Regions from separate parts of the Pseudomonas sp. F220 genome, predicted to be linked through region 3. Evidence: predicted binding sites of a transcription regulator. Region 3 holds the regulator's gene; each other region holds the start of a gene.
The links. The regulator FliA, encoded in region 3, starts transcription of late flagellar genes. The targets are predictions, from matches to a motif close to CTAAAGTTTNNNNNNNNNNNGCCGNTAA.

Region 1 (10,078 bases), on a different contig from region 3:
CGGGGATTCCCGAGGAGAACCGCGATCAGGTGTTCAGTCGCGGTGCGCGGCTGGATGAACAGACTGATGGCCATGGTCTGGGGCTGGGCATCGTGCGCGATATCGTCGAGGCGTGGGGCGGGTTGTTGCAGCTGCAGAGCAGTGAGCTGGGTGGATTGAAGGTGGTGATTGAGTTGCCTATTGGTTGTCGTTGATCGGACCATCGGCGCTTGGCTCAAAAACCACCCCTCACCCCAGCCCTCTCCCCAGAGGGGAGAGGGGAAAGGGAGCAGATCTCCATGCTTTTCAAACCTGAGTTCACTCGGTAATGCAGGTCGCAGCAACTCGAAAGAACACGTCGGTCAGTTCCTTCTCCCCACTGGGGAGAGGGTTAAGGTGAGGGGTGGTTTTCATCGACACTGGAGATTCTGGATCTGTGCCCTCCAAGGCGGCGTGACTGACACGCCGCCGACCCCCAATCAAACCCTGAACTGATCCATCAAACTCTGCTGCTGATTGGCCAGACTGTTCAGCGATTGACTAACCCGCGCCGATTCGTTGGCTTGCCCCGACAGCGATTCAGTCACGTCACGAATGGTCGCTACGTTGCTGTTGATCTCTTCTGCCACAGCGCTTTGCTCTTCGGCGGCGCTGGCAATCTGCAGGTTCATGTCGGTGATCACGGTCACGGCATCACCGATCTGACGCAGGGCAGTCACTGCCTGGCTGACTTGTTCGACACTGCCTTGAGCCTGACGATGGCTGTTGTTCATTGAACCAACAACGTCCTGAGTACCGCTTTGCAGCTGTTCGATCACCAGACGGGTTTCCTCCACCGACTCTTGAGTGCGGCGGGCCAGGTTGCGCACTTCGTCGGCGACCACGGCGAAACCACGTCCGGCTTCACCTGCGCGAGCGGCTTCGATGGCCGCGTTGAGCGCCAGCAGGTTGGTCTGCTCGGCGATGGCGCGAATGACTTCCAGCACCGAACCGATTTTCTCACTGTTGGCGGCCAAGCCTTCGACCTGGATCATCGCCGTGCTCATATCCGCGGCGAGATTGCCGATGCTGGCGGTGGTGCGGTCGATCACGGTCAAACCCTGACGGGTCGCCTGATCGGCGTCGCGAGCAGCCTGCGCGGCCTGGGCTGCGCTACGAGCGACGTCTTGGGCGGTGGCGCTCATTTCGTGGGAGGCGGTGGCCACCTGGTCAACCTGACGGTACTGCTGCTCCATGCCGGCACTGGTCTGGGTGGCGATGGCCGCTGATTGGTCGGCGGTGCTGCGGGCGTCCTGCACCGAGCGTTTCACTTCGGCAATGATCGGTTGCAGCTTGTCGAGGAAACGGTTGAACCAACCGGCCAGTTGCCCGAGTTCGTCCTGCTTGTCGTAGGCCAGGCGCCGGGTCAGGTCACCTTCACCGCTGGCAATGTCTTCGAGCATGTGTGCCACGCCAAGGATGGGCTTGGTCACGCTGCGGGCCATCAGCCAGACCAGCAGCAAGCCGATGACTGCAGCCAACAGACCCAGGCTCAATTCGATCAGAGTGCCGGTGGTGCTACGTTCGTCGAGTTCTTTCTTCAGGGTTTCAGCCGGGCCGACCAAAACCTTCTCCGGCACATCCAGCAACACGCCCCACGGCTTGCCGCCGGGGATAGGCATAAACGGCGAGAGTACTTTGAGTTCTTGATTGCTGCGCAGACTCTGGGTCTTGCTACCGCTGGTCAGCATGCGGATCAGCTCGGCACCGCTGGCCTTGTCCACTACATCCAGACGCTGGCTCAGTTTGCTGGCGTCCGGGCTGTAGCCAGCCAGCAGACCGACCGGGCTGATGATGCTGACGCTGGTCTGACCGTCATAGAGCTTCTTGCTCGCTTGCTGGCTGACCGCTTGCAGGCTGTTGAGATTGATATCAACCGACAGCGAGGCGATGACTTTACCGTCGACTATCAACGGGAAGACGATGCTGGTCATCAGCACATTCTGGCCGTCGATTGCATAGAAGTAGGGTTCGATCACGCACGGTTTGAGCGTAACGCGCGGGCAGGTGAACCAGGCATTCGCCGGTTCGCCGCTCGGGCCGGAGCTGGTGTCGGCGATATCGCTTTCCGGCAGCGACATGGAGGTCAGCTTGCCCGGTGTCGGTTGCGACCAGTACAGGGCAAAACGGCCCTTGTCGTTGCTGCCGATTTCTTTCTGCCCGGCAAACAACTCATCCTTGCCGTCCAGCGCATTGGCTTCAAACACCAGCGACAGGCCGAGCAGCTCCGGGTTGGCTTGCAGTGCCGACTTGACCTGACGGGTCAGGTCTTCACGAAGGTCTAAGGCATCGAGGAAACGTTTCTCGGCTTGTTCGCGCAGGAACAGCACCTGGCGAGAGAAGCCGTGGCCGTATTGGTAGGCATCCATGAATTGCTGGCGAATGCTCAGCGCCTGGACTTCGCCTTGGGCCTCGATACGGGCCTGAGCCGCTTCATTGAGCATCTCCATGCTCGACGCTTTGACCAGCTCGGAATTGTGCTCCATGCGATAGAGCGAAAGCCCCACCAGCAACGTGACAATGCCGAGCAGGCAAAGTCCGGCCAGAAGGGTGATTTTCCATTGAATGGAAAGCTGTCTGAGCGACATGGAGATGTCCTTAATCGGATAAAACGAGAGAGACTTCGCTCTGTAACGGCCGAGGTGATTTTTTCTTTATTGGTATCACTAAATAAGAAGCGACCCACGAACTTCGTAGCAGCTGGCGAAGCCTGCGTTCGGGCGCGAAGCGGTCGTGAAACCTGGCACCGAGATTCCCCAGATAAATGGAGGTGTCATTTATTGCGACTGCTTCGTCCGATTCGACCCTGGGACCGACCTCTGGTCTGAATATCGACGGCCAACATCACCACATCTGGGACACCGTGGTGCCGACCTTCCTGCACTACAACCTGCCGCTGCTGGCGTTCGGTTGGGCTGCGGCGATGATTTTGTAATCCTGCAGAGTCCCTGCAACACCCACACAAAGCCTGCGGTCCTCAACTTTTGGTCCGGTGTGCCGTTAAAGCGTTTAACCCGCCAATAAAATCAAGAGTGAACACCATGCGCCTAAGCCTGAAGGCCAAAGTTTTATCCCTCGCGGTACTCCCGGTTTTACTGTTTGCTCTGGTAATCAGTCTGACCACGGTGTTCATTCTGAAAGAACAGGCCAGCAAAGAAGTTGAAGAGACCCGTCAGCGTCTGCTGGCTGATGCGAAGGCGACTCTGCAAAGTTATGTGGCGGTGGCGATGACCGCGATCAAGCCGCTGTACGACGCGGCAGCACCGGGTGATGACGCGGCGCGGGCGCACGTAGTCAAGCTGCTGTCGGGCATCAGCTATGGCACGGATGGCTACTTCTTTGGTTACGACTCGCAAACCGTGCGTCTATTCAAAGGCAGCAGCGCGGACGGTGTCGGTAAAAGCTTTAAGGACAACCGTGACCCGAGCGGTGTCTACGTCAATCGCGAATTGGTGAACGTTGCCAAGGCCGGTACGCACTATCTGCAATACAGCTCCACGCAGCCCGGCAGTAATGTTCTGGTGCCCAAACTCGGCTACACCGAGTACCTGTCCAAGTGGGACATGGTCATTGGTTCCTCGGTCAATCTTGACGGTATCGATGCTCAGGTGGCGGTGGTCGAGCAGCAGGTCAATGAGCGCATGGAAGGTGTAGTGCTCAGCATTGTCGGGATCGCCGTCGTGGTGTTGCTGATGATTTTGCTGATCGGCATGGTGGTGGCAAATACCATCCTGCGTCCGCTGCACCTGATGAAAGCCAACCTGGACGATATCGCCGCAGGCGAGGGCGACCTGACGCGTCGTCTGGCGATTACCAGCGAGGATGAGCTGGGTGAACTGGCCGGCTCGTTCAACCGCTTTGTCGACAAGATCCACGGTCTGGTGCGGCAAATCACTGAGATGACCTCGCAGTTGACCGGTCTGGTGACACAAGTCTCCGATCAGGCTCAGCGTTCGGAGCAGGCGATGGAACGCCAGCGTCACGAGACTGATCAGGTGGCGACGGCAATCAACGAGATGTCCTCGGCAGCTCAGGAAGTCGCGAGAAGTGCCCAGGGCGCTGCGGTTGCTGCGCAGCAGACCGACGAGGAAGGCCAGGCCGCCAAACGCGTGGTGGATGGCAGCATCAAACAGATTCATGCGCTGGTCAGCGATATCCGCAGCAGCGGTACGTCCCTTGATAGCCTGCAAAAAGATGTGTTGTCGATTGTTAGTGTGCTGAGTGTCATTCGTTCGATTGCCGATCAGACCAACCTGCTGGCACTCAACGCGGCCATCGAAGCGGCACGTGCCGGTGAGGCCGGGCGTGGTTTTGCAGTGGTGGCCGATGAGGTGCGGGCGCTGGCCAGCCGCACTCAGCAAAGCACCCAGGAAATCCAGGGCATGATTGATCGCCTGCAGAAGGGCACTCAATCCGCTGTCGAAGCCATGCGCCGTTCCAGCGATGCCGGTGACGGTACTTCGGCCCAGGCCAACGAAGCCGGTGCTTCGCTGGACACCATGGCCCAGTTGATCGGCACCATCAACTCGATGAACGCACAGATCGCCAGCGCCGCCGAAGAGCAAACGGCGGTGGCCGAAGAGATCAACCGCAGCGTGCACCAGATCGCCGTGGCGGTGGACAACGTGGCCGACGAAACCCAACTCGGCGCACAAACCTCCCGCAGCCTGGCCGACCTTGGTCAGCGCTTGGGCAAGTTGGTGGGGCAGTTCCGCATCTGATCCGAAAGATTATTTGCCAGACAGATCGCTATCGCGAGCAAGCCTCGCTCCTACATTTGAATCGCATTCCCCTGTAGGAGCGAGGCTTGCCCGCGAGGCGTCAGCGCAGACAACCTTATTTTCAGCTAAGCCATACTCTCAGTTGCCGCACCAACCCGCACATCCCGCATCAACAACCCAAAGCGCAAATCCACCTGATCCGGGATCGGCACATACACCGTGTGCCCGTCCCCCGGGGCGACCTCGATGGCTTCGCCTTTGGCGTTGTGCAGTTGATGCAGGTCGAAGTGAAAGTTGCCTTTGGGGGTCATCAATTCCAGGTGGTCGCCGAGCAGGAAGCGGTTCTTCACGCGAACTTCAGCCAGCCGATCACGTCGCTCGCCGGTTAACTCACCGACGAACTGCTGACGCTCTGACACCGAGCTGCCGTTCTGGTAGTTCTGATACTCGTCATGCACATGCCGACGTAGAAAGCCTTCGGTGTACCCGCGTTGTGCCAGAGAGTCGAGATCGGTCATCAGGCTGCGGTCGAATTCTCGGCCGGCCACGGCGTCATCGATCGCCCGGCGATAGACCTGAGTGGTTCGTGCGCAGTAGAAATGGGATTTGGTTCGGCCCTCGATTTTCAGCGAGTGCACGCCCATTTTGGTCAAACGTTCGACGTGCTGCACGGCACGCAGGTCCTTGGAATTCATGATGTAAGTGCCGTGTTCGTCCTCGAACGCGGGCATCAACTCTTCGGGGCGATTGGCTTCCTGCAACAAAAACACCTGATCGGTCGGTGCGCCGAGGCCCAGAGTTGGCTGGATGGGTTCAGGTTGAAACGCTTGAACGATCTCGCCCAACTGATTCTCTACCGCCGGTTGTGCGGTGTATTTCCAGCGACAGGCGTTGGTACAACTGCCCTGATTGGCATCGCGTTTGTTCATGTAGCCCGACAACAGGCAACGACCTGAGTAGGCCATGCACAGTGCCCCATGGACGAATACTTCGAGCTCCATGCCAGGAACCTGCTGACGAATCTCGGCGATCTCTTCGAGGGACAGTTCGCGGGACAAGATGATCCGGCTCAAGCCTTGTTGCTGCCAAAACTCGACGCTGGCCCAGTTCACCGTGTTGGCCTGAACTGAAAGGTGAATCGGCATCTGCGGGAAATGCCTGCGCACCAGCATGATCAACCCTGGATCAGACATGATCAGCGCATCCGGCGCCATGGCGATCACCGGCTCCAGGTCTGTGAGAAAAGTCCGTAGCTTGGCGTTATGCGGGGCGATGTTCACCACCACATAGAAACGCTTGCCCTGGGACTGGGCTTCACGAATACCGAGGGCCAGGTTGGCGTGGTCAAATTCATTATTGCGCACCCGCAGGCTGTAACGCGGCTGCCCGGCGTACACCGCATCGGCACCGTAGGCGAAGGCATAACGCATGTTTTTCAGGGTGCCGGCAGGGGCGAGGAGTTCGGGAGTGACGGGAGGCATGGTCGTGTCGATCGCAAAAGGCAGGGAGGGTAATCGAATCGCGTCCGGGACTTATTGATCTGGATCTATGCTCCATGAACAAAGAGAGCACTCAGCTGCGCCTTGGCTGACTAAACATCAGGAGGCTGTCACTCCTGTGCCTTAATGACATGGATCGGGTATGAACGAAACGACGCTACAAAACAGATCACTGTGGGTGCTGCTGCTCCTGGTGACCATCGCCTTCATCTGGATTCTGCTGCCGTTGTACGGCGCGGTGTTCTGGGCGGTGATCCTCGGCATCGTCTTTGCTCCCTTGCAGCGACGGCTGCAACTGAAGTTCGGTTGGCAACGCAACCTGACTTCCTTGCTCACCCTGAGTATCTGTCTGGTGATTGCGATTCTGCCAGTGATCATCACCGGCGTCTTGCTGGTTCAAGAAGGTACGACCCTCTACAGAAACATCGAAAGCGGTCAGTTGGATATAGCCGGCTACCTGGCGCAGTTCAAACACAGCCTGCCGCTGTACTTCCAGCACCTGCTCGACCGCTTTGGTATGGGTGAGTTGAATAGCTTGCGGGAGAAAGTCGTCAAGAGCGCCATGCAGGGCAATGAGTTCTTCGCTACCCAGGCATTCAGCTTTGGTCAGGGCACCTTCGAGTTCGTGGTGAGTTTTTTCATCATGCTGTACTTGCTGTTCTTCTTTCTGCGTGACGGCGCGGAGCTGGCGCGCATGGTCCGCACGGCTATACCGCTGGCCGAACACCAGAAGCGTCGCTTGCAGCTGAAATTCAATCGGGTGGTGCGTGCCACGGTGAAGGGCAATTTGCTGGTGGCTATCACTCAGGGCGCATTGGGTGGTTTGATTTTTTGGTTTCTCGACATCCCCAGTGCGTTGCTCTGGGCGGTATTGATGGCGTTTCTGTCACTGATGCCAGCGGTAGGGGCGGGGATTGTCTGGGCGCCAGTGGCGGCGTACTTTCTGCTCAGTGGGGCAATATGGCAGGGGGTGGTGCTGGCGTTGTTCGGGGTGTTCGTGATCGGTCTGGTAGACAACGTGCTGCGGCCGATTCTGGTGGGTAAAGACACGAAAATGCCGGATTACCTGGTTCTGATCTCCACCCTGGGTGGCCTGGCGCTCTTTGGCTTGAACGGATTTGTCATCGGGCCATTGATCGCCGCGCTGTTCATGTCGAGCTGGGCCTTGTTCATTGAGACCAAGCCTCGTATGCAGTTGCCTTAGGCGCGTAAGCCATGTGAACCCATGCTTTGCGACAGTGCTTGAGCTGCGGGGAGTGAAGTGAGCGGGCCGCTGATCTGCACGCCGTCCTGCACCAGATACCAACAGGCGAGCAGTCCTAGCTCTCTGAGTGGTGCGGGAACGGCGCTGCCGATAACGGACATGATCTGAACCTTGGGCATAAGTACCTCCATCAATCTATGGAGCTACCTTACGGACCTGACGGTTCAACGAAAAATCATCGCGCTCGATAGTGGACATCGACGCAGGCGAAACTAAACGCGATAACAGGTGTCAGTCGACAACCTGATCGAGCATGTTCACCACTTCCTGATCATTCAACAGACCTTTTCGCACCAGGTTCTCGGCCAGCAACGAGAGGAATTTGGCGCTTCGATGGCCTTCCAGGTGCTTGAGTTCGGTCAGCGCGCTGTAGACCTTGCTTGAGGTGCAGAGGCCGGCAGTGCGGTGGGGATTCTGAGTTGGCATTATGGGTCGTCCTTGTTTTTATAAGTCTGTTTTTACGGACAAGTCAGATTTTGCTGACCGGTCATGACATAAATATGACAGCCGCCGCACCGATGCGCCAAGGCGACAGTCAGCCCAATCATGTCAAATTTAACCGTAGCCACTGTCTCAGCCGCGACCTTTGCAAGATTTATTCAGACGTTGCCCAGGATCTACAACGCATCAGGCCCCGTTTTAAGGCGGGGCCTGATTCATTTACAGCGTGATGGTTACCAGCGTGGCGGACCGTAATAACCGCGCGGCGGGCCGTAATAGCCACGTGGCGGGCCGTAGTAAACCGGTGCAGGTTGCACATAAACCGGCTGCGCCTGGTAATAGACCGGCGGCGGAGCCTGAACATAAACCGGCTGAGGTTGTACGTACACCGGTTGCTCAACGTAGACCGGGCGATCGTGACTGGTGATTACCGAGCCCACTACCGCAGCGCCGACAACAGCGCCAAACAGGGCCGGACCACCCCAACCCCAACCACCACCGTGTTCGTGGGCGGACGCCTGGCCGGTGATAGCGAGTGCCCCGATGAGCAAGGCTATTGCGGGGATTTTACGGATCATGGCTATTCCTCGGTTTCCTGCCCCAGCGCTTGTGGTCTGCAATAGACCCAAGGATTGTCGCGGGGATACTTCTAAGACAGCAGTTTTTGATAAAACTGCGAAGCTGTTGAGTAAATATTGTGTAAGGTCTGTACCGGTTTCTTTACCGTGATCTGGTGCAGAATCAGGTGCCTGAACCTCGCCTCACTATGATCGAACAGAATCGGTGGGCTGCCTAATCCCGTCCATCTGAAAGTGCTATTTGAAGGAGATGAACATGCTGATGAACCCGAACAAAGACACCCAACTGTGTATGTCGCTGTCTGGGCGCCCCGGGAATTTCGGCCTGCGTTTTCATAATCACCTGTATGAGCAACTGGGCCTTAATTTCTATTACAAAGCCTTCAGCAGCAACGATCTGTCAGGTGCGGTCGGCGGAATTCGCGCGCTGGGTATTCGTGGCTGCGGGGTTTCGATGCCATTCAAGGAAGCCTGCATCGCGTTGGTCGATGAACTGGATGAATCGGTGAAGGCAATCCAGTCCATTAACACTATCGTCAATACTAATGGGCATTTGAAGGCCTACAACACTGATTACATTGCTATCGCGCAACTACTGAAAACTCATGAAGTGCCACAGAACTCGACTTTTGCGCTGCGCGGCAGCGGTGGTATGGCCAAGGCGGTGGCTAGCGCCTTGCGCGACGGCGGCTATAAAAACGGTTTGATCGTGGCCCGTAACGAAGTGGCCGGCCGCGCTCTGGCGAGCTCCTTGGGCTATGAATGGCTGGCTGACCTTGGTGACCAGCGGCCACAGATGCTGATCAACGTCACGCCGATTGGTATGGCCGGCGGCCCGGAAGCCGATCAACTGGCGTTCGAAGCAGATGCCATCGATGCTGCCGAAACAGTCTTTGATGTAGTGGCGATTCCATCGCAAACACCGCTGATCCTGCGTGGCTGTGCCAAAGGCAAGCGCGTGATCACCGGGCTGGAGGTGATCGCCATCCAAGCGCTGGAGCAGTTCGTGTTGTACACCGGCGTGCGCCCGACTGAGGAGCAGTTCCAGAAAGCGGTAGCCTTCGCACGGGGCTGATGCCGCTCCCCCTTGTAGCAGTTGCCGCCAGGCTACGTCCGGCCGCGCAGCGGTCGCAATACGGACAACCCCGTCTTTGCAGGAAGATCGAGGTGGCCGGATTTACGACCGCTGCGCGGCCGGACGTAGCCTTCGGCAACTGCTACAGGGGTTAGCGCAGCGTTACTCCAGCCTGGCCAAACGTTCTTCCAGTGCCGCGATCCGCGCTTCCAGTTCTTCGATGCGCTCCACCGACACGCCGCTACCAGCGCCACGTTCCACTGGGTTTTGTCGTGCCGCCAGAATCGTTTCGATATCCTCCGGATCGCCCAGTGCATGCATGTAGCGGTCTTCGCGTTGCCCGGCCTGACGTGGCAACAGCAACGCCAGGCCCCGGGCGATCAGCCGTTCCAACTGATGCACGACCTGTTCGTTGTCTTCGAAATCATGCATGCGACCGCTGCGGGTCAGCAGTTCATTGACGGTCTGCGGGCCACGCAGGA
Region 2 (10,078 bases), on a different contig from region 3:
CAAGGACATCCTGTTCACGGCTTACAAGCTGGATCAGCAAGTGCGGTTCACGCCGGTGTCGGAGACGGATTATCAGCAGTGGGTGGGAGGTCAGGGCAAGAAGCGTCACATCGTGACGTTATTGACGCGCAAGGTGACCGCCGAACAACTGCAGCGAGTCAGTTCGATCACCGCTAAATACGGTTTGAACATTGATCACATTGATCGTTTGTCCGGGCGCATGCCGCTGGACACTCTGGCGGACAAGGGCAAGGGTTGCATCGAGTTCTCCGTTCGCGGCGAAGCGGCTGACCCACAAGCATTGCGCGCCGAGTTCCTCAGCGTGGCGCAAGAGCTGAACGTCGACATCGCGTTCCAGGAAGATTCGCTGTTCCGTCGCAACCGCCGTTTGGCGGTGTTCGACATGGACTCGACCTTGATCGAGGCAGAAGTCATCGACGAATTGGCCAAAGCCGCTGGCGTCGGTGACCGCGTAGCCGAGATCACCGAGCGGGCGATGGCCGGCGAGTTGGACTTCCGTGCCAGCTTCAAGGAGCGCCTGGCCTTGCTCAAGGGGCTGGATGTCAATGTGCTGGATTCGATTGGCGCTTCGCTGCGGTTGACCGAAGGGGCTGAAACGCTATTCGCCGAACTGAAACGCTTGGGCTACAAGACTGCGATTCTGTCGGGCGGCTTCACCTACTTCGCCAAGCAGTTACAAGCCAGGCTGGGCATTGATTACGTGTTCGCTAACGAGTTGGAAGTGGTCGACGGCAAGGTCACGGGTGTGGCGGTCGAGCCGATCGTTGACGCTCAGCGCAAGGCCGACTTGCTGCGCGAACTGGCCCACAAGGAAGGCTTGCGCCTGGAGCAGACAATCGCTGTTGGCGACGGTGCCAACGATTTGCCGATGCTGGCGATCGCCGGTCTCGGTGTAGCGTTCCGCGCCAAGCCACTGGTCAAGCAATCGGCCAAGCAGGCGATCTCGACACTGGGGCTGGACGGGGTGCTGTATCTGTTGGGGTTTCGTGACCGTGATGGTCAGCTCTGAGTGCTGTATTGACTGACCGGGCCTCTTCGCGGGCAAGAACCAGGCGTCCCCCCTGCTCCTACAAGGTATGTGTCAGGTCACAATATTGTGATCAACCTTTAACCTGTGGGCGCGAGGCTTGCCGGCGATTGGCCGCCCTGAGAATCCTCCGACTCACCTGGCCCTCTGTCCCGCAGTGCTCACAGGGACAGAGGGTGAGGAGAAAAGAAGTACTTATGCCTTCGCCAAGCCCATACCTTGGCCCATCTGTACGGGCGAGCCGGCAACCAATTCTTCAGCCCATTTCACCTGATCCGGTCCGAACAACACGACGGCGGTAGAACCGAGTTTGAAACGTCCCAGTTCAGCACCTTTCTCCAGATGGATCGGCGCACGCGCGGCTTCGTCGTAACGCACGGTCTTCAACTCGCGTTTGGGCGGTGTGACTAGCCCGGCCCAGACTGTTTCGATCGAGGCGACAATCATCGCGCCCACCAACACCACAGCCATCGGCCCGCGCTCGGTGTCGAAAATGCACGCCACGCGTTCGTTGCGAGCGAACAATTCCGGGACGTTTTCGGCGGTGGTCTGATTGACCGAGAAAATCCGGCCTGGGATATAAACCATCTCGCGCAGGGTGCCGGTCAGCGGCATGTGAACGCGGTGGTAGTCCTTTGGCGACAGGTAAATAGTGGCGAAATCTCCGCCCATGAACGGTGCGGCTGCAGCGGCATCACCGCCGAGCAGTTCCAGCACGCTGAAGCTGTGGCCTTTGGCCTGGAATACGCGACCGTGCTCGATCGGACCGAGCTGGCTGACCGCGCCGTCTGCCGGGCTGAGGATCGCGCCAGGGGTCTGGTCCAGCGGCCGTGCACCTTCTTTCAGGGCGCGGGTGAAGAAGGCGTTGAAGTGCTCGTAAGCGGTCAGGTCTTCGACCAGCGCTTGCGACATGTCCACCTGATAACGCTTGGCGAACCAGGCGGTGAAGGCATTCTTGAACCAGCGTACGCGGCATTCGGCAATGCAGCCGGCCAGACGCGAGAGCAGGTGATGAGGCAGCAGGTACTGGCTGAGGATAAACAAACGCTTTTTCATTAACTGTCCTTAAAAACCTTAAATCTCAACAGGCGTGTCGGGGTGGTTGCCCCATTCGCCCCAAGAGCCGGCGTAGCCTTTGACTCGCGGATAACCGAGCGCCTTGGCTACTAGATAGGTGAAGCCAGAGCGATGGTGAGTCTGGCAGTGGGTGATCACTTCTTTATCTTTAGTGATGCCGAGTTTTTCGAGGATCTGCGGCATGTCGGTGCGGATGCGCAGGTTGCGCGCTTGATCCATACCCGCCGTCCACTCGAAATTGATCGCACCAGGGATATGCCCGCCTTTGGCCGCAAGCACTTTCTCGCCGGAATACTCCAGCGGCCCGCGTGCATCCCAGATCGCCAGGTCGGCAGCGCCGAGACGGCTTTGCAGGTATTCGCGGGTGGCGGTGGGTTCGTCGTGCAAGGTCAAGGCGACTGGGCCGCCGACCGCCGCCGGGATTTTGGTCGACACAGGCAAAGCATCCGCCAGCCAAGCGTGAAGTCCGCCATCAAGGTAGTGATATTTGCTATGGCCAATGACATCCAGCAGCCAGATAAAGCGCCCGGCCCATCCGCCGCCTTCATCGTCATAGACCACATAGACCGCATCGGGGTTGTGCCCCAACTCGCCGAACAGCGCTTCAAGAGCAGCGTGTGTCGGCAGCAGGCCGGGCGCAGGCGCATGGCCAAGCTGAGTACGTTTTGGATCGACGAAGCGTGCGCCGGGAATGTGTCCCTCGGCGTAGCGGGCGCTGCTGGTCAGGTCGACCAGAATCATTTCGCGGGCGTCGAGGCGAGCGAGCAGGTCGCTGGGCTCGATCACCAACGGCAAGCCAGAGAAGTCAGACATGTGAGGTCTCCAGAGCACAAAAGGGGGGATTGTAGCGCGTCAGTTGCCGCGGTTGGTAAAGCTGTGCAGTGCCTTTTCAATACACTGTGCGGTTTTTCCGAAGGCCTGCACGGTGATTTCCGAGAAGGGTCCGCCGCCTTGATCGGCCACCATCAACATCACCACCCGGCCGTTGCTGCTCAGTGAGCGCAACAATAGATGCTCGCCGCCGAACTGGCTGCGCAGGCTATTGGGCAGATGCGTCGAAAATTGTGCGTTATTGGCCGGTGTCAGGCGAACTTGTACCGGTTGTGCGAGCAGGCGTTGCAGCACCGTGCTTTGGCTGACCTGCAGGTTCAGCGTGGCGGACTCCTTGGGCAGGCCGGCAATCTGATGGACTCGCAGACTGCTCTGGCTGCGGTCGGCCATCAACAGCATCACCCGACGCATTCCGCTGGCCACCAATGCATCACGGGCGCAGGTGGTCAGGTGCATGGCGTTGGTGAAGCGGCTCGGCTCAACCAGCAACTCAGCGCAGTGTTTGCGCCACATCACCAGGTCTTCGGCCGAGGGCGGTGCCGCAGGGAGCAGGCTGCGATGGATACGGCGTGTGTTCCAGGGCCAGAGCAACGCTTGCGCCGGGTGCCAGAGGTCGGGCATTGAATGGTTGCGTGCACTCTGCGCGGCTTGCTGGTGCAGCTGCTGCTGCAATTCATCCTGTGGTATTTGCAGATAAAGGCTGGTCAGGTACTGCCAGCGCAGAGTGTGCGGGCTGTCCCAGGCATGCTGCGTCGACAGCGCCAGACCGTTGGCCAGCAGCACGGTGTTGGCCGGCTGATTCAGCCAGCGACGCAAGGCCGGATCGGCGTCCAGCCGTTGCTGCTGACGTAGACGGTGATCGCTGTCACGGGCGATACGCAGAACCTTGACCAGTACCCGTTGCTCGTTGAGCAGCAGGCGATAACCCTGCTGTACCCAGACCGGTAAGCGCCAGACTTCGGCCAGGGCCTGGCAGAGTTCCAGCAGGCGCACGCCGAACAGTTCCTGCTCCACCGTGCTCGCCGATTCGCCCTTGTGAATCACCCGCAGCTCCCACTCTTCCAACAATTGCGGATGCGTCAGCGTCAGCGGCCAAAGCGGGGAAAGGAACAGTAAACTGCCCCAATGGATGTCTTGCCACAGGCGTGCGAGGCGGCTGGCGAACAGGCCGTTGGCCTGCTGCGTGGCGTGTTGGCTGATCAGTTGCAATTGCCGCAACGCGATCGGAATTTCTTCCTGAGGCAGGACTGGCAGATGCGCGAGCAATTCTTCTGTGCGCTTCAAACCGAGGCGATTGATCGCTATCTCAAGGTTCTCGGCCGGCTCGGTCATACTGCCGTGGGTGTGGTGGTTGGCTTCGCGAATCACGCTGAGGGCCAGCGCGGGACTGTCTTGTATCAACTCGGCGATATCGCGTATTGAACTGCGGCTGTCGGCGATGGCTTTGCGCACCCGGTCATGACTGGTTTGCGGCACCGGTAAACGTACCGCGTCGAGGCGCTTTATCCAGCCTTCGAGAGTCTTCGGTTTTGGAGTTGGGACTGTCGTTTCATTAGCCATGGTTGGGCGCGATCATCATTCACAATTAACACGCCCAGAAGGGGGCAGCTGGCTTTTCGCCTTAACGGCCTATAGTCTGGCGCAGTTTTGCCGATAAGTAGAAGAAGAGTTTTATTAACTTCCGAATATGACCTTGAACCCGACTCAATAAGTACTTTCCTACCTATGGCTAAAATTATCGGCATCATCGTCGTATTCGCGAGCGTGCTCGGCGGATATGTACTTTCCCACGGCAAGATTGCTGCCCTGATTCAGCCTTTCGAGGTCTTGATTATCGGCGGTGCGGCCTTCGGTGCGTTCCTCCAGGCCAACCCAGGCCACATGACGAAGCACGTCATCAAGAAAGCCTTGGGGATGTTCAGTTCGCGCTTCACGCACACCTTCTATCTGGAGGTGCTGGGCCTGATCTACGAGATCCTCAATAAGAGCCGCCGCGAAGGCATGATGGCGATTGAAGGCGACATCGAAGACGCCTCCGCCAGCCCGATCTTCGCCAAGTACCCAGCCGTGCTCAAAGATGAGCGCATGACCGCGTACATCTGTGATTACTTGCGCATCATGTCCTCCGGCAACATGGCTCCCCATGAGCTTGAAGGCCTGTTCGACATGGAATTGTTCAGTCTGAAAGAAGATCTGGAGCATCCTTCTCACGCGGTCAATGGTATCGCCGATGCCATGCCCGGTTTCGGTATTGTCGCGGCGGTGTTGGGTATCGTGGTGACCATGGCCTCCCTCGGTGACGGTGACCAGAAAGCCATCGGCATGCACGTCGGTGCGGCGTTGGTAGGTACCTTCTTCGGTATTCTCGCGGCCTACGGCTTTTTTGGCCCGCTGGCCCACGCGTTGGCTCACGATGCAAAGGAAGAATTGAACGTCTACGAAGCCATCAAAGCCTCGTTGGTGGCATCGGCTTCCGGCATGCCGCCGTCGCTGGCGGTGGAGTTCGGACGCAAGGTGCTGTACCCGTCGCACCGTCCTAGCTTCGCTGAGCTGGAACAAGCGGTTCGCGGTCGCTAAGTCATGGAAAACAATCAGCCGATTATCATCAAGCGCGTCAAGCGCTATGCCGGTGGGCACCACGGGGGCTCCTGGAAAATCGCCTTCGCCGACTTCGCGACGGCAATGATGGCGTTCTTTTTGGTGCTGTGGCTGTTGTCCACCGCGACTCCGGAACAAAAAATCGCCATCGCTGGTTACTTCAAGGATCCGATCGGCTTCTCCGAAAGTGGCACGCCATTCATCATCGATCTGGGTGGCTCGCCGGAGTTGGCGCCGGACAAGACCCTCAACCCTGAGGTCAAGTCCCAGCCACAGCCAGACAAAGTCATCATCGACACCGATAAGGTCGAAGGCATGGCCGAACAGGTTGAGCACGAACGCCTCGAATTGCTGCTGCAAGAATTGCAGAACAAGGTTAAAGAGAACCCGCAGCTGCAGAAATTCAAGGACCAGATCCTCTTCGAAATCACCCCGGACGGTTTGCGCATCCAGATCATGGACGCCGAGAATCGGCCGATGTTCGACTCCGGCAGTGCACGTCTGAAACCGTATTTTGAAGACATTCTGTTGGCCATGGCCGACACCATCAAAGCGGTGCCGAACAAGATCAGCGTCAGTGGTCACACCGATGCCAAGCCGTACACAGGCACCGGCGACTTTGGTAACTGGGAGCTATCGGCCAACCGTGCGAACGCCGCGCGCCGAGCGCTGGTTGCCGGTGGTTATCCGGATAAGCAAGTGGCCAGGGTAGTGGGTTTCGCTTCGTCGGCGCTGTTTGACCGCGAGCATCCGTTCAATCCGGTCAACCGGCGGATCGATATCGTTGTGCTGACCAAAAAAGCCCAGCGCGCCATCGAAGGTGAGCAAGGTGCCGAGCCTGCGCCAACGCCGATACCAGGGCAGGGCGCGCCAGGTGAGGTGCCGGGCGCCGCGATCGACCCGAATGCCTTGCCGGCGGACAAGGAGCCACTGCCGGCTCACGAGGTTCGGCAGAAGCTGAACATCTTTGAGGATGGCGTGTTGAAGATGGATGAGACGGGTAAAGCTGCGGACAATCCAAAGCAGTGACACCCAAAAAGGCCGCGATCATCGCGGCCTTCTTGTTTTCGCACGCAGCTATTTAATAGCTGTTTTCAGGCAGGCTGGCGATGATCGAGCGATAGCTGTTCATCCGCTGCTGCTGCACACGGCCTTCTTCCAGCGCCTTGAGCAGCGCGCAACCGGGCTCGCGGTCGTGCTTGCAGTCACGGAAGCGGCAGGTGCCGATAAGGTCGTTGAACTCGATGAAGCCGGCTTCGACGTCGGCACGGCTGACATGGCCGAGACCGAATTCGCGAATCCCCGGGGAGTCGATCAGCTCGCCGCCGCCCGGGAAGTGGAACAACCGTGCGGTGGTGGTGGTGTGCGTGCCCTGGCCGGACAGTTCGGACAGCGGACCGACTCGGGCTTCGACTTCCGGCAGCAGGCTATTCACCAGCGAGGATTTGCCGACACCGGACTGGCCGACGAACACGCTGATGCGGCCGTCCAGTTGCGCTTGCAACTTCTCCATTCCGTCGCCTTGGTGGGCAGACACTTCCAGCAGCGGATAACCGAGTTGTCGATAGACCGCCAACAAGGCATTCAGCGCCGGAGCATTTTGCTCATCGATCAGATCGGCCTTGTTCAGCAGCAACAGTGGGCGAATACCGGCGTGCTCAGCGGCCACCAGATAGCGGTCGATAAGGTTGGCGTGGGGTTCAGGCAATGGGGCGAAAACGATCACGATCATGTCGACGTTGGCCGCGACTGGCTTGAGCTGGCCGCGACTGTCCGGGCGACAGAGTTCGGTATTGCGCGGCAACTGCGCAACGATGACCCCGATACCCTGGTTGCCGGCACGCCAGACCACTTGGTCGCCGGTAACCAGCGCGGGCAGGTTGGCGCGCAAGTGGCAGCGGAAAACCTGGCCAGCCAGCTCGCCGTCGCGGGCTTCGACCTCGACCTGCACACCGAAGTGGGCGATCACCAACCCGGTTTGCTCGGGGCCAAGATCGCCGCCCTCAAGTGCTTCCACAGCAGAGGATTCGCGTTTGGCGGCGCGGGCAGCGCGTTCACCTTGAATCTTTTCGATGCGCCAGTTTTGGCGACGATTGAGCTGGCGTTTGGCCATGGGTGATCCGTGTCGATAATGCAGCGGTTAGGTAAAACGGCCGCGAGTTTAGCACGCCGGGGATGTCCTCTAGGCTAAACTGCACAACTACGCCGAGGAGCCGACACATGCAAAACCCGCAGAATCTGATTTGGATCGATCTGGAAATGACCGGTCTGAACCCTGACACCGACGTCATCATCGAGATGGCGACCATTGTTACTGACAGCAATCTCAATACCTTGGCTGAAGGCCCTGTCATCGCCATCCACCATAGCGACGAAATCCTCGCGGGTATGGATGAGTGGAATACCCGTCAACACGGAGGGTCTGGCCTGACTCAACGGGTTCGCGACAGCCGCATCAGCATGGCCGAAGCCGAAGCCGAGACCATTGCCTTCCTGGAGAAGTGGGTACCCAAGGGCAAGTCGCCGATCTGTGGCAACAGCATCTGTCAGGATCGCCGCTTTCTCTATACCCACATGAAAGCGCTGGAAAGCTACTTCCATTACCGCAATCTTGATGTGTCGACCTTGAAAGAGCTGGCCGCACGCTGGGCGCCGGATGTGCTCAACAGCTTCAAGAAGGGCAGCACTCACCTTGCGCTGGACGACATCCGCGAGTCGATCGCCGAGTTGCAGCATTACCGCCAGCACTTCATCAAGTTCTGAGAGCGGTGCTTTGAAGGACGCCCTTTGTCGTAATGCCAGTCAGTTAAGGATTTGAACGCCGCAATACCTTGTGGGAGCGGGCTTGCTCGCGATGGCGGTGTGTCAGTAAACCTTAATGTCGACTGACACACCCTCTTCGCGAGCAAGCCCGCTCCCACAGGGATTGCGCTTAACTGATCGGCATTAGCCCTTTGTCGGCTGTTTTGCGCAAGGTTGCGGTCTTCGTAGGAGCTGATCAATGACCGAGATTAACGCTTGCCCTCTTTTGGTGCCCTGGTGATCTGGTTAGACTGCGCGCCTTCTCGCAAGGACTGCCCTCCATGTTGCTAATGCTCTACCTGATTGCCATTACCGCTGAAGCCATGACGGGGGCTTTGTCTGCCGGTCGCCGCGGCATGGACTGGTTTGGTGTGGTACTGATCGCCTGCGTGACGGCGCTCGGCGGTGGTTCGGTGCGCGACGTGCTACTGGGGCATTACCCTCTGACTTGGGTCAAGCACCCGGAATACCTGGTGCTGACCTCGATTGCGGCGATGGTGACGATCGTCATCGCGCGGTGGATGCGCCACCTGCGCTCATTGTTCCTGGTGCTCGACGCCATAGGCTTGGTGGCCTTCACCCTGATCGGCTGCATGATCGCTCTGGAAATGGGCCACGGCATGTTGGTGGCCTCGGTCAGCGGAGTGATCACCGGAGTGTTCGGCGGTATTTTGCGGGACATCTTCTGCAACGACATTCCACTGATCTTCCGCCGCGAACTCTATGCCAGCGTCTCGTTCGCTGCCGCGTGGTGCTATCTGTTTTGCGTCTACCTGCAATTGCCGAGCGAGCAGGCGATTCTGATTACCTTGTTTGGCGGGTTTTTATTGCGTTTGTTGGCGATCCGTTTTCACTGGGAAATGCCGAAGTTCGTCTACAACGACGAGCACTAACGGTTGGCGTGTTGCTTCAGCGCCCACTCCACATGCTCGCGCACCAGCTCTGACGGGTAATCCCGTCGCGCCTTCAACGCTTCCAGTACCGGAATGCTTGAAGGCGCATTGCCCAATCCCACTGCCAAATTACGCAACCAGCGCTCATAACCGGCTCGCCGCAACGGCGAACCTTCGGTGCTGCTGAGAAACTTTTCTTCATCCCACATAAACAACTCGGCCAACTCGGCATTGTCCAGATTGTGCCGGGGCTTGAAGTCGCTCTCCCCTGAAGGGCGGGCGAAGCGGTTCCACGGGCAGACAATTTGGCAATCATCACAACCAAACACCCGATTGCCGATCAGCGGCCGCAAATCCTCGGGAATCGCGGTTTTCAGTTCAATGGTCAGGTAGGAAATGCACCGCCGTGCGTCCAGCACATAGGGGCCGATGAAGGCGTTGGTTGGGCAAATGTCGAGGCAAGCAGTACAGCGACCACAGTGCTCAGTGGCATGGGGTGGGTCCACTGGTAGAGGCAAGTCGACAAACAGCTCGCTGAGAAAGAAATAACTGCCGGCCTTTCGGTTGAGCACCAGGGTGTTTTTGCCGATCCAGCCAAGCCCGGCCTGTTCGGCGATGGCCTTTTCCAGCACGGGGGCGCTGTCGACGAAGGCGCGATAGCCAAACGGACCAATGACCTGCTGGATGCGATCTGCCAGCTGCTGCACGCGTTTGCGAATCAGCTTGTGATAGTCCCGACCCAAGGCATATCGCGAGACATAGGCTTTTTCCGGCTGAGCCAGACGCTGGGCCATGTGGGTATCGCCCGGCAGGTAGTCCATGCGCAACG
Region 3 (10,078 bases):
CTGGGTGTAGAAGTCCACTTCAAGGATGCTGCGGATCGCTTCCGGTTCGGCACCGTCGACCAACAGTTGCAGGCCTTTGCGCGAATAGCTGTCGGGCTCTGCATCGGCCACACCTTCAAGACCCAGCAAGCCTTCCTTGCGGGCGGTCTGGCTCCAGTTCACCACGCGATCGATGCCACCGGCCAGATCGACATGAGGCGGAAACAGAATCCAGCCAAAAATCTGCATGGCGCGCTTGAAGGCGCTCATCGGTGACTGCAGCAATGCAGCACCGACGGTACCACCCAACACAATCAGCGCCGCCGGGCCGTTGGCCAGTGCGGCGAGATGACCACCTTCCAGGTAGTTGCCACCGATGATGGCGACGAACGCCATGATGATCCCGATAAGGCTTAAAACATCCATCAGATGCACGCCTCGACCAGATGCTTACCAATTTCATCCAGGCCGTATACCGCGTCAGCGAGGTTAGCTTTGACGATGGCCATTGGCATGCCGTAGATCACGCAACTGGCCTCATCCTGGGCCCAGATCGCACTGCCGCCCTGCTTGAGCATTCGTGCGCCTTCGCGGCCGTCGGCACCCATGCCGGTGAGCACCACCGCCAGAACCTTGTCACCGTAGGATTTGGCTGCCGAGCCGAAGGTAATGTCCACACTCGGCTTGTAGTTCAGACGGTCGTCGCCCGGGAGGATTTTCACCGCACCACGGCCGTCGATCATCATTTGCTTGCCACCGGGCGCCAGCAAAGCAAGACCTGGACGCAGAACATCGCCGTCCTCGGCTTCCTTGACACTGATGCGGCACAGCTTGTCCAGGCGCTCGGCAAACGCCTTGGTGAAGGCCGCCGGCATGTGCTGGATCAACACGATCGGCGCCGGGAAGTTTGCCGGGAGCTGAGTCAGCACCCGCTGCAACGCTACCGGGCCGCCCGTAGACGTACCGATGGCGACCAGCTTGTAGGATTTGCGTTTCGGTGCAGGCGAACTCGGGCTGACCGCAGGAGTACGGGCAGGAACCGGTGCAGGTGCGGAACGCGCGGGTGCACTGCTGCCGAAACTGCTGACCGAGGGAGACGGAGACGGTGCGGGCGCGGGTGCAGCCACCGGTTGCGACGCGGGTGTGCTGTAGGCGCTGAAACGACGGTTACTGCGCGAGATACTGTGAACCTTCTCGCACAGCAGTTGCTTGACCTTCTCGGGATTACGCGAGATGTCTTCGAAATTCTTCGGCAGGAAGTCCACCGCACCGGCATCCAGCGCGTCCAGGGTGACCCGAGCGCCTTCATGGGTCAGCGAGGAGAACATCAATACCGGAGTCGGGCAGCGCTGCATGATGTGCCGCACTGCCGTGATGCCATCCATCATCGGCATCTCGTAGTCCATGGTGATCACGTCTGGCTTCAGGGCCAGAGCCTGATCGATCGCCTCTTTACCGTTGGTCGCCGTGCCGACGACCTGGATATTCGGATCCGCTGAAAGAATTTCCGAGACGCGGCGGCGGAAAAAACCCGAATCATCCACCACCAGGACCTTGACTACCATAAACACTCCGTTAGGCAGGACGGGGCAAAACCGCCCCGCACCACCAGAATCAAATACGCCGCGTGGCGTAACGCTTGAGCATGCTCGGGACATCGAGAATCAAAGCGATGCGGCCGTCACCGGTAATGGTGGCGCCGGACATGCCCGGAGTTCCCTGGAGCATTTTGCCCAATGGCTTGATGACTACTTCTTCCTGACCGACCAGTTGATCGACGACAAAGCCGATCCGCTGAGTGCCCACTGAAAGGATCACCACGTGGCCTTCACGCTGCTCTTCGTGAGCGGCGGAGGCGACCAGCCAGCGCTTGAGGTAGAACAGTGGCAGCGCCTTGTCGCGCACGATCACTACCTCCTGGCCATCGACCACGTTGGTGCGCGACAGGTCGAGATGGAAAATCTCGTTGACGTTGACCAACGGAAAAGCGAAGGCCTGGTTGCCGAGCATGACCATCAGCGTCGGCATGATCGCCAGGGTCAGCGGGACCTTGATGACGATCTTCGAGCCCTGGCCCTTGGTCGAATAGATGTTGATCGAACCGTTAAGCTGAGAAATCTTGGTTTTCACCACGTCCATGCCCACGCCACGACCGGACACGTCGGAAATCTCGGTTTTTGTCGAGAAACCCGGCGCAAAAATCAGGTTGTAGCATTCGGTGTCGCTCAGACGATCGGCGGCATCCTTGTCCATCACACCGCGCTTCACCGCGATGGAACGCAGGACATTCGGGTCCATGCCTTTGCCATCATCGGAAATCGACAGCAGGATGTGGTCACCCTCCTGTTCCGCCGCCAGCACCACACGACCACAGCGGGATTTGCCCGAGGCTTCGCGTTCTTCCGGGGACTCGATACCATGGTCGACCGCGTTGCGTACCAAGTGGACCAGCGGGTCGGCCAGGGCCTCGACGAGGTTCTTGTCGAGATCGGTTTCTTCGCCGACCAGCTCCAGGTTGATCTCTTTTTTCAGCTGACGAGCCAGATCGCGTACCAGTCGCGGAAAGCGACCGAAGACTTTCTTGATCGGCTGCATCCGGGTTTTCATCACCGCGGTTTGCAGGTCGGCCGTCACCACGTCAAGGTTCGACACAGCCTTGGACATAGCCTCATCGCCGCTGTTGAGGCCCAGACGGACCAAGCGGTTACGCACCAGCACCAGTTCGCCGACCATGTTCATGATCTCGTCCAGCCGCGCGGTATCGACCCGCACGGTAGTCTCGGCTTCACTGGCCGGCTTTTCTGCTGGCGCAACCGCAGGCGCTCTGGCCGCAACCGGTGCAGGAGCTGCCGATTTTGGCGCTTCGGCCTTGGCTTCAGGTGCTTTTGCAACCGGCTTCACAACCGCTTTGGCGACAGGCGCCGCAACCGCAGCAGTCGCAGCAGTCGCAGCGCCAGACACTTCGGTGAACTTGCCTTTGCCGTGCAACTCGTCAAGCAATGACTCGAATTCGTGATCGGAAATCAGATCACTGCCTGCTGCCTTGGCACTTGGCGCGGCAGCAACCGGCACCGCAGCGATAGCGGTTTCCAGGGCGTCGACCGCAAACGTACCTTTGCCGTGCAACTGATCGAGCAGGGCTTCGAATTCGTCGTCGGTAATTTCATTGCTGGCCACAGCAGCCTTGGGTGCCGCAGGCTCAGCCGGTGCTACCACTGCGCCAACAGCGAACTGGCCTTTACCGTGCAACTGATCGAGCAACGACTCGAATTCGGCATCGGTGATTTCATCGCTACCCGCCGCGACCGGAGCCGGTGCAGCCGCTACAGGCGATTCTGCCTGAGCTTTGACCGCATTGAGCGAGTCGAGCAGCAGTTCGAATTCATTGTCGGTGATATCGCCTGAATCGCTCTGGGCGACAGGCTCGGCAACCACTTCAACAGCCGGTGCAGCATCGGCAGAGGCTGGCTCGGCCAAGCGAGCCAACGCCGCCAGCAATTCCGGTGTTGCGGCAGTGATCGCTGTGCGCTCACGGACTTCGGTGAACATACCGTTCACCGCATCCAGTGCTTCCAGAACCACGTCCATCAATTCCGAGTCGACGCGACGCTCACCCTTGCGCAGGATATCGAAGACGTTCTCGGCGATGTGACAGCACTCCACCAGCTCATGAAGCTGGAGGAAGCCGGCGCCCCCTTTTACAGTGTGAAAACCGCGAAAAATTGCATTGAGCAGGTCCGCATCATCGGGTCGGCTTTCCAGCTCGACCAATTGCTCGGACAGTTGCTCAAGAATTTCGCCGGCCTCAACCAGGAAATCCTGAAGGATCTCTTCATCGGCGCCGAAGCTCATTGGTGGGGTGCTCCTACAGTAGGTCGTGATGACGGTTAATGGCGCGACCGGCATTAACCGTCATCACGACCTAGAAACCTAAAATCCAAGGCTGGAAAGCAAATCGTCTACATCGTCCTGACCGGACATAACGTCTTCACGTTTATCGGCATGAATCTGCGGACCTTCACCCTGAGACAGATGTTTTTCCGGATCTTTTTCAGCGAGGATCGATTCGCGGTCATGTTCAATGCCCGCAAAACGATCGACCTGACTGGCCATCAACACGAGTTTGAGAAGATTGGTTTCGACTTCCGTGACCAACTGAGTCACGCGCTTGATCACCTGACCGGTGAGATCCTGGTAATCCTGGGCCAGCAGGATGTCGTTGAGATTGCTCGACACGATGCGAGTCTGCTGCTCGCTACGCGTCAGGAAACCATCAACCCGCCGGGCCAGTTCGCGAAACTCTTCAGCACCGACTTCACGGCGCATGAACCGCCCCCAGTCCACGCTCAAGGCCTGAGCCTCGGTACTCAAGCCATTGACCAACGGGGTGCTGTTCTCGACCAGGTCCATGGTGCGGTTGGCCGCAGCCTCCGTCAGCCTGACCACATAGGACAGGCGTTCAGTCGCATCCGTGATCTGCGAAACTTCTTCGGCTTGCGGCATATTCGGGTCAATCTGAAAATTGACGATCGCGCTATGCAGCTCGCGGGTGAGCTTGCCAACTTCCTGGTACAGGCCGCGATCACGGGTCTGGTTGAGCTCATGGATCAGTTGCACCGCGTCGCCGAATTTGCCTTTTTCAAGGCTCTCGACCAATTCGTGGGCATGTTTTTTCAGGGTCGATTCAAAATCGCCCTGTGAAAATTCGTTATGCTCCATAGCTCCCCCATGGCGGACGTCATCAACCGATGCGTTCAAAGATTTTTTCGATCTTGTCTTTCAGCGCCTGAGCCGTGAATGGTTTGACCACATAGCCGTTCACACCGGCCTGAGCGGCTTCGATGATCTGCTCGCGCTTGGCTTCGGCCGTGACCATTAACACCGGCAGATGTTTGAGTTTTTCATCGGCTCGTACGTGGCGCAGCAGGTCGATACCGGTCATGCCAGGCATGTTCCAGTCCGTTACCAGAAAGTCGATGCTCCCGCTGTTGAGGACCGGAATCGCGGTAGTACCGTCATCCGCCTCGACCGTGTTGGTGAACCCCAGATCACGCAACAGGTTTTTTATGATCCGCCGCATCGTTGAGAAGTCATCAACGATGAGGATTTTCATGTTCTTGTCCAATTCGACCTCCAAGCAGTCTTAAACGCGCCCAGCACCTGGACACGCCATTCAATCAATTCGGCGTAACACTCAACGACTGCATGGAGCACAACGGGCCGTGACCGGTGCAGCTATTGCCGTACCAGCCTCGTTCGCAGTGTCCCCACACTGCCTGTCAGCGCGCTCGCCACTCCCCCAAACGCCCCCGTAAACGGGCCGCGCACTGGCTGTGTAACTGGCTGACCCGCGATTCGCTGACTCCCAGGACCTCACCGATTTCCTTGAGGTTCAGCTCTTCGTCGTAGTACAGCGCCAACACCAGTCGCTCACGCTCCGGCAAATTGGCAATCGCGTCCGCTAACGCAGCCTGGAAGCGTTCATCTTCCAGATCACGCGACGGCTCGAGATGAGTACTCGCGCCACCCTCGTGCAGCCCTTCATGCTCGCCGTCCTGCAACAGATCGTCGAAGCTGAATAACCGGCTACCCAAGGTGTCATTCAAAATCCCGTAATAATCGTCGAGACTCAATTGGAGTTCGGCCGCAACCTCATGATCTTTAGCGTCACAACCGGTTTTAGCTTCAATTGAGCGGATTGCGTCACTGACCATCCGGGTATTGCGGTGTACCGAACGTGGAGCCCAGTCACCTTTACGCACTTCATCGAGCATTGCGCCACGAATGCGGATACCCGCGTAAGTCTCGAAACTCGCGCCCTTGCTGGCGTCGTATTTAGTCGACACTTCGAGCAAGCCAATCATCCCGGCCTGGATCAGATCCTCGACCTGAACACTGGCCGGCAGACGCGCCAGCAGGTGGTAGGCAATACGCTTGACCAGTGGCGCATAGCGCTCGATCAGTTCGTACTGACTGTCATCACGTGCCGACTTCTTGTAAAGGTTGTAACCGCTGGCGGTCATAGCACCGGTCCTGCTATTTGATGCACTAGCCGCTCGACGAAAAATTCCAGATGCCCGCGTGGATTGGCAGGCAGCGGCCAGGTATCGACCTTCTGGGCAATGGCTTTGAACGCCAGTGAGCACTTCGAGCGCGGGAAAGCTTCATAGACTGCGCGCTGCTTTTGCACAGCCTTGCGCACACACTCGTCGTAGGGAACCGCACCGACGTATTGTAAAGCCACGTCCAGGAAGCGATCCGTGACCTTGGTCAACTTAGCGAACAGATTGCGGCCTTCCTGAGGGCTCTGCGCCATGTTGGCGAGCACACGGAAGCGGTTCATGCCGTAGTCACGATTGAGCAGTTTGATCAGGGCGTAGGCATCGGTGATCGAGGTCGGCTCATCGCAGACCACCAGCAACACTTCTTGCGCTGCGCGAACGAAACTGACAACCGACTCACCAATACCGGCGGCGGTGTCGATCACCAGCACGTCGAGGTTGTCGCCGATATCGCTGAAGGCCTGGATCAACCCGGCATGCTGGGCCGGGCTTAGATGCACCATGCTCTGCGTACCGGACGCCGCCGGGACAATGCGAATCCCACCTGGCCCCTGAAGCAGCACATCGCGCAGCTCACAGCGCCCCTCGACCACATCGGCCAGAGTGCGTTTGGGTGTCAGCCCCAACAGAACGTCGACGTTCGCCAGCCCCAGATCGGCATCCAGCAGCATGACGCGCCGGCCGAGCTCAGCTAGAGCCAGGGACAAGTTCACTGACACGTTAGTCTTCCCGACGCCACCTTTGCCGCCGGTCACCGCGATCACCTGTACGGGATGCATGCTGCCCATGTTCTTTCTTTACCTTGTCTTACTTAGACGGAGGCCACATAACTGGCTGCGCGTTCACCATTGGAACAATGCATGGCAGACCATCGATGTAGGTACACTGCAATCTATTCGTTATTACCTTAGCCGACCCGCTTGGTCGGGCTGTGGTAGAGGTCAGCGAACATATCAGCCATGGCTTCTTCGCTGGGTTCTTCCTGCATCTGCACACTCACCGCACGACTGACCAACTGATGGCGACGTGGTAACTGTAGATCATCCGGAATCCGCGGCCCATCGGTCAGATAGGCCACGGGTAACTCGTGACTGATCGCCAGACTCAACACTTCGCCCAGGCTTGCCGTTTCATCCAGTTTAGTCAGGATGCAGCCGGCCAGCCCGCAACGTTTGTAACTGTGATAAGCGGCGGTTAGAACCTGTTTCTGGCTGGTTGTTGCCAACACCAGATAATTTTTTGACTTGATCCCGCGACCCGCCAGGCTTTCCAGCTGCATGCGCAACGCCGGGTCACTGGCCTGAAGGCCGGCGGTATCGATCAACACCACACGCTTGCGCAGCAGCGGATCAAGAGCCTGCGCCAGGGACTGGCCCGGGTCGAGGTGAGTCACGGAGACATTGAGGATGCGCCCCAAGGTCTTGAGTTGTTCCTGGGCGCCAATACGGTAGCTGTCCATGCTCACCAGCGCGATGTTCTGCGCGCCGTACTTGAGCACATAGCGCGCCGCCAGCTTGGCCAGCGTGGTGGTCTTGCCCATGCCGGCGGGGCCGACCATGGCGATCACCCCGCCCTCTTCCAGCGGCTCGATCTCGGGTGTCGCGATCATCCGCGCCAGGTGCGCCAACAGCATGCGCCAGGCCTGACGTGGCTCTTCAATTTCAGTAATCAGTGCCAGCAGGTCGCGTGACAGTGGACCGGACAAACCGATGCGTTGCAGGCGACGCCAAAGGTTGGCCTGTTGTGGTCGACTGCCTTGCATCTGGTTCCAGGCCAGCGAGCCTAACTGCACTTCCAGCAGCTCACGCAGACCGTTGAGTTCGAAACGCATCGAGTCAAAAGCGCGCTGATCCACGGTAGGTGAAGCGACGGGGGCCGGCGCTGGACGATAGGGTTCAGCGAAGGTTGGCTCGATCAATGGTTCGGCGGCAGTCAGCGGCAAACCGGCGAACAACTGACGATTAGTGGTTGAATCGCCTTCACCGCGCAGGCTCAGTTCAGCCTGGGCCGTGACGATTCGCGATTGGGTTTTGCGCAACTCGTCTTCAAGCTCGATATTCGGCACTCGCGGTGCCAGCGCGGACAGCTTGTAATCCAGGGCAGCCGTCAGCTCGACACCACCGGCGATCCGGCGATTACCAATAATGGCGGCATCAGCGCCCAGCTCGTCGCGAACCAGTTTCATGGCTTGACGCATATCGGCGGCGAAAAAACGCTTAACTTGCATAAACCACTACCTCAGCCGTTGGGCCCTACTGTCGCAACAATGGTCACTTGCTTGTTGTCAGGAATTTCCTGATACGCCAACACATGCAAACCCGGGACTGCGAGACGTCCGAACCGCGAGAGCATCGCGCGTACCGGACCTGCTACCAGCAGAATCACCGGTTGACCTTGCATTTCCTGACGCTGCGCCGCATCGATCAACGAGCGTTGCAACTTCTCAGCCATGCTTGGCTCCAGCAGAACACCTTCTTCCTGGCCCTGCCCTGCCTTCTGCAGACTATTGAGCAATATCTGTTCCAACCTTGGTTCCAGCGTGATTACTGGCAGCTCGGAGTCAGTGCCTACAATGCTTTGGACGATTGCTCGGGATACGCCAACGCGCACTGCAGCCACCAGCGCGGCAGTATCTTGACTCTTGGCGGCATTGTTCGCGATCGCCTCGGCAATGCTGCGAATGTCCCGTACCGGCACTTGTTCGGCCAGCAACGCCTGCAACACCTTGAGCAGCTGCGACAGCGACACCACCCCCGGCACCAGCTCTTCTGCCAGTTTTGGCGAGCTTTTAGCCAGCAATTGCATGAGTTGCTGCACTTCCTCGTGGCCGATCAACTCGCTGGAGTGCTTGTACAGAATCTGGTTAAGGTGCGTGGCTACCACGGTACTGGCGTCCACCACCGTGTACCCCAGCGATTGCGCCTGAGCGCGCTGACTGACTTCGATCCAGACCGCCTCCAGGCCGAAAGCCGGATCTTTGGCGGTAATACCGTTGAGCGTGCCGTAGACCTGGCCGGGGTTGATGGCGAGTTCCCGGTCCGGATAAATCTCTGCCTCGGCCAGGATCACCCCCATGAGGGTCAGGCGATACGCACTCGGCGCCAGGTCGAGGTTGTCTCGGATATGCACAGTCGGCATCAAGAAGCCCAGATCCTGGGAGAGCTTCTTGCGCACGCCCTTGATCCGCGCCAGCAACTGACCACCCTGGTTACGGTCCACCAGCGGGATCAGCCGATAGCCGACTTCCAGGCCGATCATGTCGATCGGCGTCACGTCATCCCAGCCCAATTCCTTGGTTTCCTGAGCGCGCGACGGTGAAGGCAGCAGTTCCTGCTGGCGCTTGACCTCTTGCAGAGCCTGAACCTTGACGATGTTTTGCTTCTTCCAGACCAGATACGCCATTCCACCGGCTACCGCGGCCAGGCTGAGGAAGGAGAAGTGCGGCATGCCGGGCACCAGCCCCATCACCGCCATCAACCCGGCAGCCACCGCCAGCGCTTTGGGCGAGGCGAACATTTGCCGATGGATTTGCTTGCCCATGTCTTCGGAGCCTGACGCACGGGTCACCATGATCGCCGCCGCCGTCGACAGCAACAGTGATGGCAATTGCGCCACCAAACCGTCACCAATGGTCAACAGCGCGTAAACCTTGCCCGCATCGGCGAAGGTCATGTTGTGCTGGAAGATACCGACCGCCATCCCACCGATCAGGTTGATGAACAGAATCAGCAGGCCGGCGATGGCGTCACCGCGAACGAATTTGCTGGCACCGTCCATCGAGCCGTAGAACTCTGCCTCTTGCGCTACTTCAAGACGGCGCAACTTGGCCTGGTTCTGATCGATCAATCCCGCGTTGAGATCGGCGTCGATCGCCATCTGCTTGCCGGGCATCGCATCGAGGGTAAAGCGCGCGCTCACCTCGGAAATCCGTCCGGCACCCTTGGTCACTACGACGAAGTTGATGATCATCAAAATCGCGAAGACCACGATACCGACCACGTAGTTGCCGCCGATCACCACCTCACCGAAAGCCTGAA

Region 1: the regulator FliA is predicted to act here: its motif matches at 2,649-2,676, upstream of ACZYSM_RS14590 (methyl-accepting chemotaxis protein).
Region 2: the regulator FliA is predicted to act here: its motif matches at 4,586-4,613, upstream of motA (flagellar motor stator protein MotA).

The regions. Positions count from the first base shown of each region.
Region 1 is NZ_JBVASJ010000014.1:71,166-81,243, forward strand. It holds gene ACZYSM_RS14585 (sensor histidine kinase) at 1-194, shown strand, start outside; gene ACZYSM_RS14590 (methyl-accepting chemotaxis protein) at 459-2,606, opposite strand; partial or broken gene ACZYSM_RS14595 (Na+/H+ antiporter NhaC family protein) at 2,810-2,953, shown strand; partial or broken gene ACZYSM_RS14600 (cache domain-containing protein) at 3,060-3,881, shown strand; gene ACZYSM_RS14605 (methyl-accepting chemotaxis protein) at 3,984-4,739, shown strand; gene trhP (prephenate-dependent tRNA uridine(34) hydroxylase TrhP) at 4,865-6,220, opposite strand; gene ACZYSM_RS14615 (AI-2E family transporter) at 6,381-7,442, shown strand; gene ACZYSM_RS14620 (hypothetical protein) at 7,439-7,621, opposite strand; gene ACZYSM_RS14625 (hypothetical protein) at 7,734-7,928, opposite strand; gene ACZYSM_RS14630 (hypothetical protein) at 8,177-8,521, opposite strand; gene ACZYSM_RS14635 (shikimate 5-dehydrogenase) at 8,778-9,596, shown strand; gene ACZYSM_RS14640 (YceH family protein) at 9,759-10,078, opposite strand, start outside.
Region 2 is NZ_JBVASJ010000001.1:170,301-180,378, reverse strand. It holds gene serB (phosphoserine phosphatase SerB) at 1-1,030, shown strand, start outside; gene asd (archaetidylserine decarboxylase) at 1,244-2,104, opposite strand; gene rhdA (thiosulfate sulfurtransferase) at 2,123-2,938, opposite strand; gene ACZYSM_RS00795 (HDOD domain-containing protein) at 2,978-4,516, opposite strand; gene motA (flagellar motor stator protein MotA) at 4,682-5,533, shown strand; gene motB (flagellar motor protein MotB) at 5,537-6,583, shown strand; gene rsgA (small ribosomal subunit biogenesis GTPase RsgA) at 6,636-7,667, opposite strand; gene orn (oligoribonuclease) at 7,775-8,317, shown strand; gene ACZYSM_RS00770 (trimeric intracellular cation channel family protein) at 8,638-9,249, shown strand; gene queG (tRNA epoxyqueuosine(34) reductase QueG) at 9,246-10,078, opposite strand, start outside.
Region 3 is NZ_JBVASJ010000018.1:26,263-36,340, reverse strand. It holds gene ACZYSM_RS16820 (flagellar motor protein) at 1-405, opposite strand, end outside; gene ACZYSM_RS16815 (protein-glutamate methylesterase/protein-glutamine glutaminase) at 405-1,544, opposite strand; gene ACZYSM_RS16810 (chemotaxis protein CheA) at 1,594-3,831, opposite strand; gene ACZYSM_RS16805 (protein phosphatase CheZ) at 3,910-4,698, opposite strand; gene ACZYSM_RS16800 (chemotaxis response regulator CheY) at 4,721-5,092, opposite strand; gene fliA (RNA polymerase sigma factor FliA) at 5,259-6,002, opposite strand; gene fleN (flagellar synthesis regulator FleN) at 5,999-6,829, opposite strand; gene flhF (flagellar biosynthesis GTPase FlhF) at 6,949-8,268, opposite strand; gene flhA (flagellar biosynthesis protein FlhA) at 8,280-10,078, opposite strand, start outside.